Regions from separate parts of the Streptomyces sp. NPDC059443 genome, predicted to be linked through region 1. Evidence: riboswitches for the same ligand, from Rfam matches in the RefSeq annotation. Region 1 holds a riboswitch; the other holds the start of a gene.

Region 1 (7,556 bases):
CTGCATCAGAGATGTTCCGTTACACAATACCAAGTTCCATTACGTGGAACAAATGGGGGGCTGTCCCGTGTCCTGTCACCCGTACGCGGTCATCACCGCACAGCGCCTGCTGCCGGTCCTGCGCAACGCCGACGCCGACGAGGCCGTCCACCACACCACCGCCCTGCTGGCCGCGGGCTGCCGCGCGGTCGAGCTCACCACCTCCACGCCCGGCTGGGCCGAGGCCGTCGCCCGCACCGTGTCCCGCGCCGACGCCCACGGCCGCCCCGCCCTCATCGGCGTCGGCACCGTCACCACCGCCGAGGACGCGAAGACCGCCCTCGACGCGGGCGCCGCCTTCCTCATCTCGCCCTACCCGGCCCCCGAGGTCCGTGCGGTCGCCGTGGAGCGCGCGGCCGTCTTCATCGAAGGCGGCTTCACCCCGGGCGAGATCGCTTCCGCGGTCCGGGCGGCCGGAGCCGCGAAGGTGTTCCCCGCCCATGTCGGCGGTCCCCGGTTCGTCCGCTCCCTCAAGGCCGTCCTCCCGGACGCCCTGATCATCCCGACCGGCGGCATCAGGCCGGGTGAGGTCCGGGAGTGGCTCGCCGCCGGGGCCGCGGCCGTGGGCATAGGCAACGGGCTGCCCGCCGACCCGGGCGAGCTGGCCGCCGTCTTCGCCGACCTCGCCAGGCCCTGCTGCGGCGAATGTGCGGGTGCGGGTGCGGAGCTCCGGCCGTGACCGGGCCGGAGGAGTACGACGTCCTCGTGCTCGGCGAGGTGCTCGCCGAGATCCACGTCGACTCCGCCCTGCGCGACGCCGCCGACGGCACCCCCGCCCGTATCTCCTACTCCGGGGACGCCCTCAACGCCGCGGCCGCGGCCGTCGCCGCCGGAGCCCGCACCGCCCTGCTCGCCGTCGTCGGCGGGGACGAGCTGAGCGTCCCGCTGCTGGCCCGCGCCGCCGCGCTCGGCGTGGACGTCACCCACGTACGCCGCTCCCCGCGCCCCAACGGCGCCTATCTGCTCTCCGCCGACACGGAGGGCGACCGCGAGTTCGTGTACTGGCGCACCGGCAGCGCCGGATCCACCCTCTCGGTGGAACACGTGGAATCCTGGCGGGAGCTGCTGACCGGCTCCAAGGCCCTCATCACCAGCGGGATCACCGGCGCCCTGTCGCCGAGCAGCCGCGATGCCGTGCTGGCCGCGGCCGAGGCCGTGTACGAGGCCGGCGGGCACCTCTCGTACGACCCCAACTTCCGCTCCCGGCTCACCAGTCGGAGCGAGGCCCGCGATCTGCTGGCCCGCATCGCCCCGCTGACCGGGCTGTTGAAGACCTCCTGCCCGGCCGACGCGCTGGCCCTGGTCGCCACCGACGACCCGGCCGAGGCGGCCGCCCGCTACCGGGCACTGGGGGCCCGTGCCGTCGTCGTCACCGCGGGTGCCGGCCGGCTGCTCCTGGACGAAGGCACGGGCAGCGGCCCGGGTGGCCGCACGGGGGCGAGGTACCTCCCCGTCCCCGTCAACCCCGACCCGGTCGACGCGACCGGCGCCGGCGACTGTTTCACCGGCACCGCCACCGCCCGGCTCGCGCTTGGCGACACCCTCGACGACGCCGTCGCGTACGCCATGGCGGCCGCCTCGCTCTCCGTGTCCGGCCGCGGCGGCACCGGACGCGTACCCGGTTTCACCGAGACGGCCGCCCTGGCCGCCGCCCACCGCCTCAGCACTGCCGGTTGACGGCCTAGCCCTCCTCGTCCCAATCCTCGTCCTCGCCCCACTCCGCCTTGTTCTCCTCGTAAGGGAGCGGATCCGCGACCCAGCCCGTGGCGAGGACGAGGCGGGAGGTCCGGTGGACGGCAAGGAAGCCGAAGGGACGGTGGAAGGAGACCTGGGCGCGACGGACGCGGTACCTCGGCCGGGGCGCGGCGCAACCGATGGCCGCGACGATCGCCGTCACGGCCGCCGCCTCGAAGCCCTCGGCATGGAAACGCGCCACGGCCGACTGACGGGCCGAGTCGATGGTCAACGGGTCGGTGCTGATCCCCGGGAAGTGGCCTTGGCGGTCGTCCGAGGCGCTCTCCAGCCCGAACAGCCGCGGATGATGAAGGAGATCGTGCTCCGCCTTCACCTCGAATGCCACCGTCGAGATGTCCAGCCGGTGTTGGGAGTCCTCCGAGAGCACCCGTGTGATGCGCAGCCCCGGCCCAGGGTCCCCTTCGGGGAGCTCGCTCGCGCCCATGGTGGGAATGGTCCGGGTGACGGCCGCGATGCCTGCCTGGAGGGTCTGGCCCGGCGGGGCCTGCGGCTCGCCGAGGACGAGGTGGACGTCCAAACCGCCGTCGCCCACCACCTCCAGCAGGGTCACCGGCCCCGTCGGCGCGTGGGCCACGCGGACCCGGTCCAGGAGGGCCGTGGTGCGGAACAGTCCGAGTACCGGGCCCTCGGCCCAGGGGCCTTGGCCGATCCGAGTCATCCAGGGCGTGAACGGCTGGATCCACCGCAGGCCGAGCGTCAGCGCCGAGGCGAGGACGAAGCGGCTGTCTTCGTCGAGGGCGACCGGTATCTTCTCGATGAGGTCGCCGGTGCGGTCGGCGGCCCAGGCGTCGAGCGCCTTGCGGTCGGTGTCCTCGTCGCCGCTCAGGGTGCCCCGCGCGCCGTCCGGGAGCCCGGCCAGCCACCGCTCCTCCAGCGGGAGATCCCGCCGGGTCCACAGTCCGGTCGCCGCGCGCAGGCCCCGTACGCCGTCCAGCGCGGCCAGCAGCTCCCGCGCGGCCTCGGCGGCCGTGTCGGCGGGTATGCCGAGGGTCGCGGCCAGCTCGGTGCGGGCCGGGCCGTCGGCGCCGTCGGCGAGGAGGGCCAGCAGCGGCCAGACCCCGGCCGCCGTGAACACCGTGCCCGCGCCCTGCGTCGCCGCGTGCTCCGCCCAGCGCGAGGTCAGCGCGTTGACCGCCCGTACCGTCTTGATCCTCATGCGCGGGAGCGTACGGGTTGGGGCGCCGCCGGGACGGGCATTTTTCCACCGCCCGGCGGCGCTGTTCAGGGTGTCGGCCGGCGGCGGGGCCGGCCCGTCAGTGGCCGCGCAGGCCCTGGTCGACGGCGGTCATCAGCTCGCCGTCGGCGGTGTCGGCGTCCAGGGACCAGAACATCGCACCGCCCAGGCCCTCTTCGCGGATGTACCGGGTCTTGGCGCGCAGCACCTGCGGGTCGTCGTACGTCCAGAGGGTGGAGCCGTCGAAGAGCCAGGCGCTCCCGTTGCGCCGGTCGCGGTGGACCTTGTAACTGCCGGAATCGGCAAGCTTCTTGAGGGCCTTGTAGTCCTCGTACCCGGCCGACCAGGTGGCCGGCGCCGGACCCGTCGCGGGCTGTCCCATGCCGTCCCCGCCGCCGCTGACGCCCGTCCAGCCCTGACCGTAGAACGGCATGCCCATCACCAGCTTGTGCGCGGGTGCGCCGCGCTGCTCCCAGGCGTCCACGGTGCCGTCGACGCTGAAGTCGTCGCGGGCGTACAGCGCGGACTGCTGGGCGGTGGTCTTCTCGCCCGAGACGTGGAAGTCGTAGCCCTGGAGGGTCACGAAGTCGAGGTCGCGCATGATCCGCCGGACGTCGAACCCCGCGTCGATCTTGGCGGGAGCGGTCGGGACGAAGGCCGTCAGCTGGTACTTCGACTTCCGCTTCTGGGCGCGGGAGTACGCGTCGAGCTGGGTGCGGAACTCGGCGACCAGCGCGGCGAAGTTCTTCTTGTCCTCGGGGCGGTAGGTGGTGTCGGAGTCGCCGGGCGAACCGGGCCACTCCCAGTCGATGTCGAACCCGTCGAAGATTCCGGCGGCCGCGCCCGCGCCGCCGCGGCTGCCGTCCTGCGGGAGGTTGCCCTTGATGTACAGGTCGATGCAGGACGCGACGAGCGCCTTGCGGGAGGCCGGGGTCAGTGCGGCGTCCGAGAAGTGCGTGGACCAGCTCCAACCACCCAGCGAGAGCAGGACCTTGAGCCCGGGGTGCTTGGCCTTCAGCTCGCGCAACTGGTTGAAGTTGCCGGCGAGCGGCTGGCTCCAGTCGTCGGCGACCCCGTCGACGGAGTTCTCGGCGTCCAGCGGACGCACGTAGTCGGCCCAGGCGTCGGCCTCCCCGGGGACGTTTCCGGTGAAGCACTTGCCGTCCGCGCTGATGTTGCCGAAGGCGTAGTTGATGTGCGTGAGCTTGCCCGCGCTGCCGTTCTTCTCAAGGTCCTGGACCTGGAAGTCCCGCCCGTAGACGCCCCATTGGGTGAAGTAGCCGACCTTCTTGTACGAGGTCTCGTGCCCGGAGCCGTCGTGGGCGGGAGCGAAGGCGGTCAGCAGGGAGAGGGAGCAGACGGCGACGGCCAGCCTGCCGAGCGTGCTGCGGCGCATGGGCTTCCTTTGCGGATGCGGGGAGTGGTGCCGGGGCGCGTGCGCTGTGCATGCGGAAACTATTGGTCTGGACCAGAGCCGGTCAAGGGGGCGGCACGATCCGGCTGGATCCGCGGCGGGTCCCCCAATTGATTGGATCTTCAGTCCGTCCCGTGGCATGGTTGGTCCTGCCGAAGGGGTGTAGCTCAGTTGGTCAGAGCGTCGGTCTCCAAAACCGAATGTCGCAGGTTCGACTCCTGTCACCCCTGCCATGCGTGAGCAGGCAGTACTGCGAAAACGGACTCCAGGGAACCTCCCCGGAGTCCGTTTTGCCGTGTTCCGGGGTCGGCGATCACTGGCCATGGCCATGGCAACAAGTCTGGCCCCCGGGCCCGTCTCGGCCGGAAGGCCGAAACGAGATTTCCCGGGGCCCCTCCCGCATGGCCGGCGCGGTGCGCCGGGACCGCCGGCGATCACCCGTCTGGCAGACTGGGCCGGGTTACCCAGGCGGTGCAGGACAGGAAACCGGTGCGAATCCGGTGCGGTCCCGCCACTGTGACCGGAGCCCCCACGGGAACCGGGAGTCAGACACTGACGCACCGCCTCTTCACATCGACCAGGGGACGCGGATCCCCCGGAGAGGCTTCGCCATGTCGTCGTACCCCCGCGCCCTGCTGCGCGCGCTCGCCCCCGTCCCGCTCCTGATATCGCTGGCCGCCTGTGGGGGCTCACCCGGAGCGCAGGACGCGGCCGCGGGACCGGGCGCCGCGCCCGGGTACCCGTACACCGTCACCAACTGCGGTGTCAGCAGCACCTATCAGGCGCCTCCGCAGCGGGCGGTCAGCATGAACCAGCACGCCACCGAGCTGCTCCTCGCCCTCGGGCTGGAGGAGAGGATGGCCGGCACGGCCTACCTCGACGATGCCGTACTGTCCGCCTACCGGCCCGCGTACGACAAGATCAAGGTGCTGGCCAAGGAGTACCCGTCCAAGGAGGTCCTGCTCGGCGCCAACCCCGATTTCGTCTACGGGGGTTACTCCAGCGCCTTCGACAAGGCGCAGGGCCGCGACCGTGAGGGGCTCGCCAAGTCCGGTATCAACTCCCGGCTCAGCATGGAGTACTGCACCGAGGGGCCGGTGGGCCTGGGGCAGCTCAAGACCGAGATCACCGAAGTGGCGCGGACCTTCGGAGTACCCGAGCGCGGCGAGAAGCTCATCGCCGACGAGCAGCGCCGCATCGACGCCGTCACGGGGCGCGTGAAGGACAAGGCCAAGCCGACGGTCTTCGCCTACGACTCCGGCGACTCCTCCGCCTTCACCTCGGGAGGCAACGGCATCGGCAACGAGATCGTCTCCCTGGCGGGCGGGACGAACGTGTTCGCCGACCTCAAGGACACCTTCGGTGACGTGTCGTGGGAGAAGGTCATCGAGCGTAAGCCCGAGGTCGTCCTCATCTACGACTACGGCGGCACCACCGTCGAAGCCAAGAAGCAGCGCCTGTTGAACGACCCGGCGCTGGCACAGGTTCCCGCGATCAAGAACCAGCGGTTCGTCGTGCTGCCGCTCTCCTCCGCCGTGCTCGGCGTGCGCGTGGCCGACGCGGTCGAATCGCTGGGCGCCCAGCTCCACCCCGACGCCGCGTGAGGCGCCGGCTCGCCCGCGCGTTCACCCGTACGCCCGTCGTCCTGGCCGTGCTCGCCGCCGCGCTGGCGCTATCGGCCGTGGCGGGGCTGGCCCTGGGGCCCGTACGGATCCCCCCGGGCCAGGTGCTCGACCTCCTGCTCGGCGGACCCGGAACGGGGGCCGGTCCGGGCGGCGGAGGCGGAGCCTTCCGGGCGATCGTGTGGGACGTCCGGATGCCGCGCGTGCTGCTCGGGGCGGTCGTCGGCGCCGGGCTCGCCGTCGCCGGCACCGTGCTCCAGGCCCTCGTGCGCAACCCGCTCGCCGACCCCTTCCTCCTCGGGGCCTCCTCGGGAGCCTCGGCGGGGGCGGTGCTGGTGATCGTCTTCGGCGCCGGGATCCTCGGGTTCGCGGGCGGGGCCGCCGTACCCCTCGCCGCCTTCGCGGGGTCGATGGGCGCACTCGTCGCCGTCTACGCGATGGCCCGGCGCGGCGGCGCCATGACCACCGGCAGGCTGATCCTGGCCGGAGTCGCCGTCCAGTACGTCCTGTCCGCCCTGACCAGCCTGGTCCTGGTCCTCGCCGCGCACCCCGACCAGATGCGCAGCGTGCTGTTCTGGACGCTGGGCGGCCTCGGCGGGGCCCGCTGGGGCGAACTGGCGCTGCCCGCCGCCGCCCTGCTCGTCGGCACCGGCCTGCTGATCGCCCTGGCCCGTCCGCTCGACCTGCTGCTCGCGGGGGAGGAGGGAGCGCACACCCTCGGCCTGGACACGGGCCGGTTCCGGGCCGCCGTCTTCGTCCTCACCTCGCTCGTCATCGGGGTGCTGGTGGCCTACAGCGGGGCGATCGGTTTCGTCGGGCTGATGGTTCCGCACGCCGCCCGCATGGTCGTCGGCGCCGGACACCGGGCGCTGCTGCCGGTGGCCGCGCTCGGCGGGGCGGTGTTCCTGACCCTGGCCGACCTGGCCGCCCGTACCGTCGCCGCGCCGGAGGAGATCCCGGTGGGCGTGGTCACCGCGCTCGTCGGCGGGCCGTTCTTCCTGTGGATGCTGCGCCGGTCCACCCGTACCGAAGGGGTCGTGGGATGAAGGGTCCGACATCGGGACCGGTGGAACTCGTGGTCGAGGCCGTGCGTTACGAGACCGACGGGCAGCCGCTGCTGCACGGGATCGACCTCATCGCCCGCCCCGGCGAGACGGTCGGCGTGGTCGGACCCAACGGCAGCGGAAAGACGACGCTGCTGCGCTGCGTCTACGGCACCCTGCGCCCGAGCGGCGGGCGCGTGGTGCTGGACGGCGCGGACGCCGCCTCGCTGGGCGTGAAGGACCGCGCCCGGCGGGTCGCGGTCGTGCCCCAGGACGCGGCCGGCACCTTCGGGCTGACCGTGCGCGAGGTGGTGGCCATGGGGCGCAGCCCGCACAAGCGGTTCTGGGAGCAGGACGGCCCCGACGACCTGCGCAAGGTCGCCGGGGCCCTGGAGACCGTGGGCGCGGCCGCCCTCGCGGACCGCCGCTTCGACGGGCTCTCGGGCGGCGAGCGTCAGCGTGCCCTGGTGGCCCGCGCCCTGGTCCAGGATCCCGGCCTGCTGGCCCTG
Region 2 (7,556 bases), on a different contig from region 1:
CCCGGAGATCCGGTCGGCCAGCGCCGAGCGCTCGGCCGCGTGCAGGGCCATGGTGGCGCCGGTGGACCAGCCGTGCAGGACGACCCGGCGGGCTCCGTAGCGCAGGGCGTAGCGGATGGCGGCGTCGAGATCGCGCCATTCGGACTCGCCGAGGTGGCCGAGGCCGTCCGGGGACTCGGGGGCTCCGAGGTCGCCGCGGTAGCCGAGGTCCAGGACGGGCATCCGCTGGCGGTGGAGGAAGGGCATCACCACCATCGGGTGCTCACGGGTCGCGCCGAGCCCGTGCACGGTGATCACCCAGGTGTCGCGGGCGGCGGGCACGAACCACGCGGGCAGCGCGCCGAGCTCGCCCGGAACGTCCACGTCGGCGTGGTCCAGCCCGAGGGCGGTGCTCGGATTGCCCAGGTGGACCTGGGGAGTCATGGTGACGCGAGTGCCGGGTTCGAGGCTGCCGTGGGTGACGGCGACGAGCCTGCGCACCACGGTGTCGGGGCCGTGCGGGGCGTCGGGAAGGACGGGCCCGACCACGGCGTGCACCCCGGGCGCGGTCAGCCCGTAGGTGCCGGGGCACAGGGAGGCCAGCGACCGGGTCAGCTCGACCCGGCCGGCGGCCGTGGAGTGGACGCTGAGCCGGGGGCTGCCCGGGAGCGGGCGGCCGGGCTCGGTCCGCAGGGCGGCGTCGGCGGCGTACCGCCCGGCGAGGGCGGCGGCGGTTACGGCCGCGCCGGCGCCCAGGAGAGTCGTGGTGACGGCCGCTGCCGTCGCTGTGGCGGTACGCACCGCTCCAGTGTCGAGGCGGATGCGGCGGCGGGCCACCGGAGGGGAGGTGCGGGAGCGGCTCGCCGGAGGGTGATCTGGGTCTCTTCCGGATTCCGTTTGCGCGCCGGCCCGTACCGGAAGTCCCGCCCCGGAGCGGGCCCGGACCCGCCCGTGACGTGCGTCAATCGATGGATCCGCGGCGTTACCGGGACGAAGGTCCCGATCGGGTCTCGGGTCGATACACCGTACGACCCCCGTCAGTTCACCTTCCGTTCATTCAGGTTGCCTACGGTCCACGAACCACTGACGTCAAACAGAAGCCTGGGTAAATGGAGCACATAACGCTTCTCCTCGGGATCGTGATCATCACCGCTCTCGTGTTCGATTTCACGAACGGTTTTCACGACACGGCCAACGCGATGGCCACCACCATCTCGACCGGCGCCCTCAAGCCCAAGACCGCGGTGGCCATGTCCGCCGTGCTCAACCTCGTCGGCGCTTTCATGTCCGTGGAGGTCGCCAAGACGATCTCCAAGGGCCTGGTCAACGAGGAAGGCATCCAGCCGGAGGTCATCTTCGCCGCCCTGGTCGGCGCGATCCTCTGGAACCTCGTCACCTGGCTGGTCGGACTGCCCTCCAGCTCCTCGCACGCCCTGATGGGCGGCCTGATCGGTGCCGCGGTCGCTTCGGCCGGCCTGGGCGCGGTCAACGGCAGCGTCGTCGTCACCAAGGTGCTGATCCCCGCGGTCGCCGCTCCGATCGTCGCCGGCGTCGCCGCGTACCTGGCCGCGAAGGTCACGTACAAGGTCGGCAAGGGCATGGGCGAGAAGACCTCGGCCAAGGGCTTCCGCGCCGGCCAGATCGCCTCCGCCGGGCTCGTCTCGCTGGCGCACGGCACCAACGACGCTCAGAAGACGATGGGCATCATCACCCTGGCGCTCGTCGCCGGCGGTGCCATCGCCCCCGGCTCCAACCCGCCGGTCTGGGTCATCGTCTCCGCCGGCATGGCCATCGCGATGGGCACCTACCTGGGCGGCTGGCGCATCATCCGCACCATGGGCAGCGGCCTGACCGACCTGCAGCCGCAGCAGGGCTTCGCCGCCCAGACCTCGGCCGCCAGCGTCATCCTGGCCTCCTCGCACCTCGGCTTCTCCCTCTCCACCACGCACGCGTGCTCCGGCGCCGTGATGGGCTCGGGTCTGGGACGCAAGGGCGGTGTGGTCCGCTGGTCCACCGCCACCCGCATGTTCATCGCGTGGGGCCTGACCCTGCCGGCCGCGGCCCTGGTCGCTTCCGGTGCCGAGCTGGTCATGCGCACCGGTGACATCGGCGTCGTCGCCGTCGCGCTCTTCCTGGTCGCCTCCTGCGTCGCCATCTGGTTCATCTCGCGCCGCCAGGTCGTCGACCACACCAACGTCAACGAGGTCGCCCCGGCCGGCGCCGAGGAGCCGGGCGTGGTCACCACGGCCATGGCCGCCGTCGCCGTCCCGCCGGTCGCGGGCACCGCCGCCGGCACCACCGCCGCGGTGACGGACGAGGCCCTGAAGGCCACCATCCCGGCCGCCCCCGCGACCCCCGCGGCTCCGGCCGCCGCGGTCTGACCCCGAGAACGACAGAGGAATCCGCAGCATGAAGATCGACTGGGCAGCACTCGGCTCCGTCTTCGGGGTCAGCCTCACCGCCACCGTCGTCCTCGTGACCCTGTTCACCCTGGGTCTGATGGGCCTCTCCAAGCACGAGGCCGCCACCGAGCAGGGCGGCGCCGCCACCCTGGCCCGTACCGGCGCCTACGCCTGCTTCGCGCTCTGCGCGGCGGCCGTGAGCTACGGGATCTACCTGATCGTCGCCTGAGACGCCGGGCCCCGTGTTGAAGGCTCCCTCCGGGTTCACCCCGGGGGGAGCTTTCGCGTGCCCGCCCCCTGCCTCGCCGCCGCCCCGGACCCGTCCCGCACCCGTCCCGGCCCACCCGTCTCCACCACCCCACAGCAGGTCAACGGCGAGTTGACGGGCCTTCGCGGTGCGTGGTGGACTGCCCGAGCCAATACGGCGGCATGGAGAGGAAGTCCGGTGCGAATCCGGCGCGGTCCCGCCACTGTCACCGGAGCACTCAAGCCGAGTGCGACCGGGAGCCAGGAACTCTCGCCGCCGGACACGTCGAACCAGGGCGCGGACCCTGAGTGAGGACATACCTGCCACCATGCGTGCCGATCGCGTCTTCGCGTACGGCGCCACGGCCGGCCTGATCGGCGACCGGATCCTCGGGGATCCGCGCCGAGGGCACCCCGTGGCCGCCTTCGGACGAGCCGCCGCCACGGTCGAACGCGCCCTGTGGCGCGACGACCGCGCCCGCGGCGCCCTGCACACCCTGGTCTGCGCCGGGGGCGCGGCCGCCATCGGCGCGCTGGGCGCCCGCGCCGTGCGCTCCCGGCCCGCGGCTGCCCGCATAGCCCTGACCGCCGCCGCCACCTGGGCCGTCGTGGGCGGCACTTCCCTGGGCCGCGAAGCCCGCGCCATCGGCGGGGCGCTCGCCGCCGGAGACGCCGAGACGGCCCGCGAGCGGCTGCCGCACCTGTGCGGGCGCGACCCCCAGGCCCTGGACGAACAGCAGATGGCCCGCGCCGTGGTGGAGTCGGTCGCCGAGAACACCTCCGACGCGGTGGTCGGAGCCCTGGTGTGGGGCGCCGTCGGCGGCGTCCCCGGACTGCTGGCCTTCCGCGCCGTGAACACCCTGGACGCGATGGTCGGCCACAAGTCCCCCCGCTACCTGCGCTACGGCTGGGCCTCGGCCCGGCTCGACGACCTCGCGGGCTGGCCGGGCGCCCGGCTGACGGCCCTGGCCGCCGTACTGGCCGGCCCCGACCGGCGGGGAGCCGTACGGGCCTGGCGCGCGGACGCCGCCAAACACCCGAGCCCGAACGCGGGGCCGGTGGAATCCTCGTTCGCCGGGGCGCTCGGCGTCCGGCTGGGCGGGACCCTGGCCTACGGGGGGCGGGTCGAGCACCGGGCGGTGCTCAACGGCGAGGAGGGGCGGCCGGTGGAGGTCGCCGACATCGAGCGGGCGGTCCGGCTGTCGCGGCAGGTGACTTGGGTGGCGCTGGGGGCCTGTGTGGCCGCCCGGACGCTGATCTCCCGTACGAAGAGGAAGGGGCGGCGCGCATGAGCGGCGGCGCGAAGCGCGGCGGGGGGCTCCTCGTCGCCGGTACGACATCGGACGCGGGCAAGAGCGTGGTCACGGCGGGCATCTGCCGGTGGCTGGCGCGCAGCGGGGTGAAAGTGGCCCCGTTCAAGGCGCAGAACATGTCCCTGAACTCCTTCGTGACGCGCGAAGGCGCGGAGATCGGCCGGGCGCAGGCCATGCAGGCGCAGGCCGCGCGCGTGGAGCCGACCGCGCTGATGAACCCGGTGCTGCTCAAGCCGGGCAGCGACCGCAGCAGCCAGGTGGTGTTGCTGGGCAAGCCGGTGGGCGAGATGAGCGCCCGCGGTTTCTTCGGGGGGTCCGGGGGGTCGTCCCCCGGGAAGGCGCTGCACGGGGGACGTCAGGAGCAGTTGCTCGGCATCGTGACGGACTGCCTTGAGCAGTTGCGGGGCACGTATGACGCCGTGATCTGCGAGGGGGCGGGCAGCCCGGCCGAGATCAACCTGCGGCGCACCGACATCGTGAACATGGGCATCGCGCGGGCCGCGCGGTTCCCGGTGGTCGTGGTCGGCGACATCGACCGGGGCGGGGTCTTCGCCTCGTTCTTCGGCACCACGGCGCTCCTGTCGCCCGAGGACCAGTCGCTGATCGCGGGCTACCTGGTCAACAAGTTCCGCGGCGACGTCTCCCTGCTGGAGCCCGGCATGGAGATGCTGCGGGGCCTGACGGGGCGGGCGACGTACGGGGTGCTGCCCTTCCAGCACGGTCTGGGCATCGACGAGGAGGACGGCCTGCGGGTCTCCCTGCGGGGTGCGGTACGGGAATCCGTGGTCGCCCCGCCCGTCGGCGAGGACGTGCTGCGGGTCGCGGTGTGCGCGGTCCCGCTGATGTCGAACTTCACGGACGTGGACGCGCTCGCGGCGGAGCCGGGGGTGGTGGTGCGGTTCGTGGACCGGGCCGAGGAACTGGCCGACGCGGACCTGGTCGTCGTACCGGGTACTCGGGGGACGGTCAAGGCGCTGGCGTGGCTGCGAGAGCGGGGGCTCGCGGACGCCCTGGCCCGGCGGGCCGCCGAGGGGCGGCCGGTGCTGGGCATCTGCGGCGGGTTCCAGGTGCTGGGCGAACGGATCGAGGACGAGGTCGAGTCGAAGGCCGGTTCCGTGCCGGGGCTCGGGCTGCTGCCGGTGCGCGTGCGCTTCGAGCGGGAGAAGACCCTGGCGCGGCCGGTGGGTTCGGCGCTGGGCGAGTCGGTCGAGGGCTACGAGATCCACCACGGCGTGGCCGAAGTCCTGGGCGGGACCCCCTTCCTGGACGGCTGCCGGGTCGGGGAGGTGTGGGGCACCCACTGGCACGGCTCGCTGGAGTCGGACGGCTTCCGCCGGGCGTTCCTCCGGGAGGTCGCCTCGGCGGCGGGCCGGCGCTTCGTTCCGGCTCCGGACACGTCGTTCGCCTCGCTGCGTGAGGAACAGCTGGACCTGCTGGGCGATTTGATCGAGGAGCACGCGGACACGGATGGTCTGATGCGCCTGATCGAAGGCGGGGCCCCGGCGGGCCTTCCGTTCCTCCCCCCGGGCGCGCCGTGACGGAGACCCTGCGGGGCCCGTCCCCTACCCGCCCTTCCACCGTTCCCCGGGCTCTGCCCGGACCCGCGCCTCAAACGCCGGCGAGGCTTGAATTGCGCTGCGCGCAATCCAGCCCGCCGGGCCAGATCCAGCCCCGCCGGCGTTTGAGGCGCGGGGTCCGGGGCAGCGCCCCGGCAGCGGCGCCGCAGACGACAACGGTCCGCACCTTCGAAGGAGTGAGCAACACGTGAGTACGCCCTACCCGTTCACCGCACTGGTCGGTCAAACCGACTTGCGCCTCGCGCTGCTGCTCAACGCCGTGAGCCCCGCGGTCGGCGGCGTACTCGTGCGCGGCGAGAAGGGGACGGCCAAGTCCACGGCCGTCCGCGCCCTGTCGGCCCTGCTGCCACAGGTCGAGGTGGTCCCCGGCTGCCGGTTCAGCTGCGCGCCCACCGCCCCGGACCCCGTCTGCCCCGACGGCCCCCACGAGAACGGTCCCGCCGCCGCCCGGCCCGCCCGCATGGTGGAGCTGCCCGTCGGCGCCTCCGAGGACCGCCTCGTCGGCGCCCTCGACATCGAACGCGCCCTCGCCGAAGGCGTGAAGGCCTTCGAACCCGGCCTGCTGGCCGACGCGCACCGCGGGATCCTGTACGTCGACGAGGTCAATCTGCTCCACGACCACCTCATCGACCTCCTCCTCGACGCCGCCGCGATGGGCGCCTCCTACGTCGAGCGCGAGGGCGTCTCCGTCCGGCACGCCGCCCGCTTCCTCCTCGTCGGCACGATGAACCCCGAGGAGGGCGAGCTCCGCCCGCAGCTCCTCGACCGGTTCGGGCTGACCGTCGAGGTCGCCGCCTCCCGCGAGCCCGTCCAGCGGGTCGAGGTCGTGCGCCGCCGGCTCGCGTACGAGGACGATCCGGCGGGCTTCGCCGGCCGCTGGGCCGGGGACGAGAGCGAGGTCCGCGCCCGGGTCGTGGCCGCGCGCGCCCTGCTGCCGAAGGTCGTCCTCGGCGACACCTCGCTGCTGCAGATCGCCGCGACCTGCGCCGGTTTCGAGGTCGACGGCATGCGCGCCGACATCGTGATGGCCCGGACCGCGACCGCGCTCGCCGCCTGGGCCGGGCGGACCGAGGTGCGCAAGGAGGACGTGCGCCAGGCCGCCCTGCTCGCGCTCCCCCACCGCCGCCGCCGCAACCCCTTCGACGCGCCGGGCCTCGACGAGGAGAAGCTGGACCGGATCCTGGACGGGTTCCCCGACGACGAGCCGGACCACGAGCCCGAGCCGGATCCGCAGGGCCCGGGCGAAGGCCCGCAGGACGACGGCCCCGACGGCGGGGGCGGCGTACCCCCGCAGGGCTCGGGACCCGACACGCCCGAGGCGGAGGCGGAGGCGGAGGCGGAGCGGCAGCCGGAGCCCGAGGCCCCGGAGGCGCCCGAGCCGCAGCCCTCCGGCCAGGGCGCCGACGCGGCCGAGCAGGCCGCCGTACGGGCCTCCGAGCCGTTCCGCACCAAGATGCTCAGCGTCCCGGGGCTCGGCGAGGGGGCGTCCGGCCGCCGCTCGCGCGCCCGTACCGCGCACGGGCGCACCACCGGCGCCCAGCGCCCCCGGGGCCAGCTGACGAAGCTGCACCTGGCGGCGACCGTCCAGGCGGCCGCCCCGCACCAGAAGGCGCGCGGGCGCGCCGGGCGCGGCCTGGTGATCCGCAAGGACGATCTGCGGCAGGCGACGCGCGAGGGCCGCGAGGGCAACCTCGTCCTGTTCGTGGTCGACGCCTCCGGCTCCATGGCCGCCCGGCAGCGCATGAGCGCGGTCAAGGGAGCGGTGCTCTCGCTGCTGCTCGACGCCTACCAGCGCCGCGACAAGGTCGGTCTGATCACCTTCCGCGGCTCCACCGCCGAGCTGGCCCTGCCGCCCACCTCCTCCGTCGACTCCGCCGCCGCCCGGCTGGAGAAGCTGCCGACGGGCGGGCGCACCCCCCTCGCCGCCGGGCTGCTCAAGGCCCGTGAGGTGCTGCGGATCGAGCGGCTGCGGGACCCCAGCAGGCGGCCGCTGCTCGTGGTCGTCACCGACGGGCGGGCCACCTCGGCCGGCGGTGTCG

Evidence for each region. Region 1 has a riboswitch for cobalamin ahead of ACFXDJ_RS05550 (ABC transporter substrate-binding protein). Riboswitches for the same ligand answer to the same signal wherever they lie in the genome.
Region 2: linked by a shared signal. The riboswitch ahead of ACFXDJ_RS23790 (cobalamin biosynthesis protein) and the one ahead of ACFXDJ_RS05550 (ABC transporter substrate-binding protein) in region 1 are both predicted to bind cobalamin.

Annotation. Positions count from the first base shown of each region.
Region 1 is NZ_JBHYVM010000004.1:221,442-228,997, reverse strand. Features, by position in the region: gene ACFXDJ_RS05575 (bifunctional 4-hydroxy-2-oxoglutarate aldolase/2-dehydro-3-deoxy-phosphogluconate aldolase) at 68-718, shown strand; gene ACFXDJ_RS05570 (PfkB family carbohydrate kinase) at 715-1,716, shown strand; gene ACFXDJ_RS05565 (serpin family protein) at 1,721-2,950, opposite strand; gene ACFXDJ_RS05560 (glycoside hydrolase family 18 protein) at 3,048-4,364, opposite strand; tRNA gene ACFXDJ_RS05555 (tRNA-Trp) at 4,539-4,615, shown strand; cobalamin riboswitch at 4,824-4,957, shown strand; gene ACFXDJ_RS05550 (ABC transporter substrate-binding protein) at 4,994-5,986, shown strand; gene ACFXDJ_RS05545 (FecCD family ABC transporter permease) at 5,983-7,050, shown strand; gene ACFXDJ_RS05540 (ABC transporter ATP-binding protein) at 7,047-7,556, shown strand, end outside.
Region 2 is NZ_JBHYVM010000026.1:6,925-14,480, forward strand. Features, by position in the region: gene ACFXDJ_RS23775 (alpha/beta hydrolase family protein) at 1-780, opposite strand, end outside; gene ACFXDJ_RS23780 (anion permease) at 1,089-2,360, shown strand; gene ACFXDJ_RS23785 (hypothetical protein) at 2,389-2,610, shown strand; cobalamin riboswitch at 2,758-2,921, shown strand; gene ACFXDJ_RS23790 (cobalamin biosynthesis protein) at 2,957-3,919, shown strand; partial or broken gene ACFXDJ_RS23795 (cobyric acid synthase) at 3,916-5,708, shown strand; gene ACFXDJ_RS23800 (putative cobaltochelatase) at 5,705-7,556, shown strand, end outside.